One region of the Turicibacter sp. T129 genome, then DNA from elsewhere that is predicted to be linked to it. Evidence: riboswitches for the same ligand, from Rfam matches in the RefSeq annotation. Region 1 holds a riboswitch; the other holds the start of a gene.
What was found. Region 1 has a riboswitch for lysine ahead of NEH75_RS00875 (Na+/H+ antiporter NhaC family protein). Riboswitches for the same ligand answer to the same signal wherever they lie in the genome.
Positions count from the first base shown of each region.

Region 2: linked by a shared signal. The riboswitch ahead of NEH75_RS06370 (YfcC family protein) and the one ahead of NEH75_RS00875 (Na+/H+ antiporter NhaC family protein) in region 1 are both predicted to bind lysine.

Region 1 covers NZ_JAMQUU010000008.1:18,197-21,635, reverse strand. The annotation lists gene rlmD (23S rRNA (uracil(1939)-C(5))-methyltransferase RlmD) at 61-1,455, opposite strand; lysine riboswitch at 1,643-1,815, shown strand; gene NEH75_RS00875 (Na+/H+ antiporter NhaC family protein) at 1,962-3,439, shown strand, end outside.
Region 2 covers NZ_JAMQUU010000030.1:5,598-9,036, reverse strand. The annotation lists gene NEH75_RS06380 (transcriptional regulator) at 1-548, shown strand, start outside; gene NEH75_RS06375 (hypothetical protein) at 646-852, shown strand; lysine riboswitch at 1,295-1,469, shown strand; gene NEH75_RS06370 (YfcC family protein) at 1,713-3,140, shown strand; gene NEH75_RS06365 (M20 family metallopeptidase) at 3,153-3,439, shown strand, end outside.

The DNA of each region.
Region 1 (3,439 bases):
ACCCTCCCTGTGCATCTTAGTATAAAAAAAGACAGCATCTTAAAGATACTGTCTAAATTCTTAGCGTTGTTTTTTAGCTGGGCGGTCTTGGCGAACTAAGCGCACAACGGCTTCAACATGAGACGTTTGTGGGAACATATCCACTGGTTGAATATAGTCCACACGGTACTTCTTCGTTAATTCTTTTAAATTCTTAGCTAACGTCGATGGATTACATGACACATACACAATCGTTTTTGGTTGCACACGTTTTAACATCTCGATTAGCTCAGTTCCTAATCCTGTACGAGGAGGATCCACAATCACGACATCTGGTTTAAATCCTTCATTCGCCCATTTCGGTACGATTTGTTCTGCTTTACCAACGGCATAATATGTATTTGTTAAACCATTTAATTTTGCATTTTCTTTCGCATCCGCAATGGCTTGACGTGTAATATCCACCCCACGTACTTCACTTGCTTTATCTGCAACCCATTGACCGATTGTTCCAACACCACAGTAAGCATCAACCACTTTTTCGTTTCCTTTTAAAGCAGCTGCATATTTGACTTGGTTGTATAATTTAATCGTTTGTTCTGGGTTTAACTGATAGAACGCGCGTGGAGATAAATTGAACTTGAAGCGTCCTAATTCATCTGAAATGAATTTTTCTCCAGCGATGTGCTTCATTTCTTTTCCGAAGATTTCATGCGTATCTTCGTTGTTAATATTTAAATAAACTGATTTAACATCTGGGCAATATTTCATTAAGTCTTTCGCTAAAGCATTCATTTTTCTGAACTCGTTATTAGCGAATACGAATGTCACCTGGACCTCACCTGTTTTAAATCCACGACGAACGACAATATAGCGTGCCGTTCCTTTTTTCGTTTTAGGTGCGTAAGCGAACACTTTGTAATCATCTAATAAATCAACCGCATGATTGATGACTGTGTTAATTTCTTCATATTGAACATCACAATCTGTTACATTCACTAATTCACGTGAATTCATGCTGTAGAATCCAACCATAACCCCATCTTCGTCATATCCAACTGGCATTTGAGCGCGATTGCGGTAGTTATACGGATCTTTCATTCCGATCGTTGGACGGATATCACATTCTTCAGGATCTAAATTCGTATAACGTTCAATCGCTTGTGAAACGGCATCACGTTTAATACGAAGTTGCTCTTGATAAGACATATGTTGTAATTGACATCCACCACATTGTCCATAAACTTCACATGCGGGTTGCACACGGTGCTTTGATTTACGTTTCACACGTACCAGTTCCGCTTCCGCGTAACCACCTGCCACACGCGTACAAGTCGCAACCACTTCTTCACCCACTAACGTTCCTGGAATAAAGACCGCTTGTTTTTTATAATATCCGATTCCCTCACCGTTAATTCCGATGCGTTTAATCGTCACTAAAAATTCTTGACCAACCTTTAAAGGTGACATATTCATCTATTAAAACCTCCAATGCTTTGTTAAGCTATCCTTTATCTTACCACATTCCCTGTCATTTTACATCGAAATCCCTATATTTCATGATAACTTTCACATATTGATTTGATTATTTTGGTGGCCAATGCTTGACTTTTTTATAAAAGATGCTAAAATAGGCTTAATTGAATATGTCTCTTGTTCTCTTTGATGAGTTAGAGGTGCGTGTCCAATGAGTAGGAATTTCGAGAGTGACGTCGATGACAAATTCTAAAAGGTGTCCACGCCGAAGTCTTGTTTGTGTCAACCAAACTTGTGCTGGTGTTATGTTGAATAAATTTAACACTGTCACTACAATTGTGGTGGAGGACTAATGATCGGAGAGTTAAATAATACTTGTCATCTATCGTCTAATAACCTTAGACTTTTTAGAGCCATGTATGAGTTTAACTCTGCATGGCTCTTTTTTCTTTATCAAAAGAACAGCTTCTTATTCAATTGCACTAACAATTGAGGAGAGGATTTATATGATTGGAACTATTTATGCGTTAATTCCGGCACTACTTACTATTGCCCTTGTTATTTTTACGCGCCGTGTCGTATTATCACTCGGGATTGGTGCCATCTCGGCTGCCTTTATTTTAGCCAATTTCAATCTCATTCAAACGGTTGAAACGCTTGGATCAACGTTTAGTGGACTTATTTTTGAAAAAGATGGATTAATCGGCTTTTTAAATGATTGGAACCTGTCGATTGTTTTCTTCTTACTTGCACTTGGCGCCATTACAGCTTACATCGTCTTATCAGGCGGAGCGTCTGCGTTTACAAAAGCGATTATCAAACACGTCAAAACGCGCGAAGGCGTTCAATATACGTCTGCCATTTTAGGAATTTTAATTTTTGTCGATGACTACTTTAATGCCCTAGTTGTCGGAAATGTCTCAAAACCGTTAGCTCAGCAACAAAAAATTTCACGAGCACGACTAGCTTACATTGTCGATTCAACGTCAGCACCAATCTGTGTGATCTCACCGATTTCAAGTTGGGCGACTGGAGTGATGGGATCGATGGCAGTTATTTTTGCAAGTACAGGTGCGACGTACAATACGTTCTCTGCTTTCTTAATGACGATTCCTTATCATTTCTATGTGATTGTCTCAGTTATCATGGTCTTCATTGTCATTAAATACAATTTAAATCTTGGACTCATGAAAAAATACGAGACGGATACGATCAATGGGAATGATAGTTCTCTTACGAGTGCTGAAGTGGCAAACGCTCACGGAGGCGACGTGGAGTCATCAAAAGGAACAGTGTGGGATTTAATCGTCCCAATCTTGACCTTAATCGTCGTGACTGTGTTAACGATGGTGTATACTGGCTATGTAGGCGCAATGAATAACGCATCAGACTTCAATTTATTCTTTGCAATCTTAGATAACATCAACCTATCAACAGCGCTTCGCTTTGGTGGAGCAGCGGGATTAATCGTCTCAATGGCAATGGCATATCGTCATGTGATAAGTGGTGAAGTCACGCAGAACCAATATGTCAAAGCCTTCTTCTCAGGGATGAAGTCAATGGTTGGAGCCATTATCGTTTTATTATTAGCATGGGCAATTTGTGAGTTAGTTAGTGCGTTAGATGCGGGTGGCTACTTAGCCTCTGTCATTACATCAGCGAACATTAATCCAAACTTCATCCCAGTTGTAATGTTCATTGTCGCAAGCTTCATGGCTTTCGCAACAGGAACGTCATGGGGATCATTTGGAATCTTACTTCCAATTGCTGGTTCAGTCGCAGCGGCGATTGATATGAATTTAATGATTCCAGTGATGGCTGCTGTTTTATCAGGTGCTATCTTTGGAGATCATGCCTCACCTATTTCAGATACAACCCTTTTATCAGCAACAGGATCAGGTTGTGATTTAGGTGCTCACTTTAACTCTCAGTTACCATACGCCCTTTTATCAGCTTGTATCGCTTCACTCGCATACATCGCATT
Region 2 (3,439 bases), on a different contig from region 1:
AATCGACTATTTTAAAAAGACAAGGTCGAGATGAGTTAGGAAGAGAGTTACTACTCGAATTGATTAATAATCCTTTTTATGAAGACTATTTGGGTTATGCTTATCATAATTTAGGCTATAGCTTTAAAGACTCAGGACTATATCAACAAGCACTTGATTGTTTAAAGATAGCACTCCCTCTCCGTGAAACAGTTAAGCAACGCTCGATTACCAAATGTTTGATGGGCGAAGTTTATTTTAGAATAGGCAATTATGAAAAAGCTCATAGTCTATTAGTCGAGGTTAAAGATATTATTTTTCATAAAGGTTCTTTTGAACAACAAGAGGCGACTTTAGAGTGGGGATTAGATTTATATTTGGAAACTCAAGACTTTGAATCCATGTTGATTTTGTTAGAGGATATTCAAAAATTAGTTGATAAAGAGATATTAGATGAGTTTATTTATACGAAATTTCAAAATCGATTATATAAAAGGATTATGGATGATGTTCTTGGTCAACAGAAAGATTTAAATGAATACCGTATTTTACTTGATGCTATTACGTAAAAGGTCACAGATTTTTTAATAAATCTGTGACCTTTTTTTTCTTTATTATACAATAAATAACTACTTATAATAGTTATGGAAACAGGAGGACGTAGTAGTGAATAAATTTAACGATTATCAAATGCATCGGATGATTTATTTATTACGATTATCATTTTGTATCGATCAAAAGAATAAGTACATTCCGGATACGAAAGTAAATGATACTCCGAATAACTCAACTAATAATAAAATTAGTTTAGAAGATTATCCAATTGACTTAGTCAATTTAGATGAAATCTTGGAAGAATCACATCATATTTGAAATGTCTTACAAATAAAATCGATATAAAATAAGTTTCTATATCTATCATTAATTAGGGAGAGTGTTATACACTCTAATTAAGATTAGTGTCGTTCATCATTACAAGGGTACGTAGAAAGCTGTTGTTAGGGGTAGCAACAGCTTTTTATGTTTCATTAAAAATATTCAAAAAAATAAAGCCTTAAATCATCATGAATACACATTAATATTTAAAAAATAAACGAAATAGTCTTCTTTTAAACTATATGATTATAAAATAGAGAATGATAAAACAAGCATCAAATAATAAAATGCTAATTTCAACATTATATGGTATTTATAACTAATTTATATAAAATTTTAATGTTTTAATAATAAAAAATAAGTGTTTCTTATACTATTTAATAAAAAAATGTTGTTTTTGAGTATAAAATAAGATAAGATGACATTGTAAATTAAATAGGTTTTAGATAGAGGTGCGGTAATTAAGAGTACTATCGAAGAGTGAAGATGTTGACGCGATAGGAAAGGGATTCTCGCCGAAGCCTATAACTGATACTTTAAGGTTATAGAGCTGGTGTTAAGTAGAAGATATTTAACATTGTCACAATTTATTATTGTGGAGGGCTATCATTCCGGATTTAAATCATCCTAACTTAGTACGGTTATATGATAAAAGTCTTGAGAATGGCCTCAGGACTTTTTGAATGTTTTGATTAGAGTCGTCCCAATAATCGTGGAGAGCTATCATTTGAGAATCGGAAATAAGGATGATCTATTGTTCTTTTCTGAAGGTCGTGAGTGAATGGCTCAAGGCTTTTTTTATTTGCCTCTTTCAACTAAACACTATTTAAAATTTAAAATAAGAGGGAGAAAAAAATATGCTTAGTTTAAGAAAACCAAGAGTTGATGGTAAAGAGGAGACAAAAGAATTTAAAGTCCCTCATACTTTAGTCATTGTTACATTTATTTTAGTTATCGTAGCATTAGCAACATGGATTTTACCTGCAGGAACATATGAGCGTATCGTCAATGATGCAGGGAAAACAGTCGTTGTTGATGGTTCATTCGCTTATGTTGATCAAACCCCACAAGGATTATTTAGTGTATTACAAGCCCCAATTCATGGAATTGTAGGAGCGGCAGAAATTATTGCTTTCTTATTTGTAGTTAGCGGATCAATTGCAATTATTACAAAAACACGTGCTATTGATGCTGGAATTACAAATGCCGTTAAATCATTTAAAGGAAAAGAAATGTTAATGATTCCGGTTATTATGGGATTATTCTCATTAGGTGGGGCCATCTTCGGAATGACGGAAGAAGCTATTCCATTTATTGCGATGCTTATTCCTTTATGTTTAGCCTTAGGATACGATAGTATTATGGCGATGGCAATTTCTTATATGGGATGTATTGTTGGATTCGCAACAGCCATGTTAAATCCATTCTCGGTAGGAATTGCTCAAAGTATCGCACAGGTGCCAGCAGGAACAGGGGTTGGATTCCGCACGATCATCTGGGCGGTTACAACAGTAGCTTCAATTTTATATTTAATGTGGTATGGACGCCGTATTAAACGTAATCCACAATTAAGTCCAGTTTACGAAATTGATCAGGTACGTCGTCAGGAGTTAGAAGACGCAGAATCTGAACATTTACCATTCACATTCAAACATAAAGTTATTTTAGCATCTATCTTAGTATGTTTAGCTGCTATCGTTATAGGTGTTTTACAATTTGGATTTGGAATTCCAGAAATTGCGGCTATTTTCTTTGCAACGGGAATTATCTGTGGATTCATTGGGCGTTTAAGTTTAGATGATATGGCCAATTCATTCATTCATGGAGCAAAAGATATGATTAGTGCAGCAGTAGTGGTTGGATTTGCACGTGCAATTGTTATCATTGCTCAAGACGGACAAATTATTGATACGATTCTTTATAACTTATCAAACTTCATTGGACAATTGCCATCGTTAGTTGCTGGATATGTGATGTTCTTTGTTCAAATGTTTATCAATTTCTTTATCTCATCGGGATCAGGACAAGCTGCTTTAACGATGCCAATCATGGCACCGCTTGGTGAGTTAGTTGGTATTACACCACAAACTTCAATTTTAATTTTCCAATTTGGTGATGGATTCTCAAATGCTATCTTCCCAACAAGTGCTGTTTTAATGGCTTGTTTAGGTGTAGCGGGAATTCCATGGGCAAAATGGATTAAATGGGTTTGGCCAGTTCAATTAATTTTTGGTGGATTAGCAATTATCTTTATTACAATTGCCATCTTAATGGGATGGTCATAAGGAGACAGTATAATGAAAAAAGAATTATTATCAATCGGGGAATCATTAAAAGAACGTTTAGTAGACATGAATCGCTTTATTCATGATAATCCGGAATTAGGGAATCAAGAATACAAAGCAGTTGAAAAATTAACAACCTTTTTAAAAGAACATGATTTCGAAATTAAATGCCCAGTGGCAGGGTTAGACACTGCATTTGAGGCTGTATACGATAGTGGGAAACCAGGTTTATCAGTGGCATACCTTTGTGAATACGATGCCTTACCTGAACTAGGACATGGATGCGGTCATAATATGAT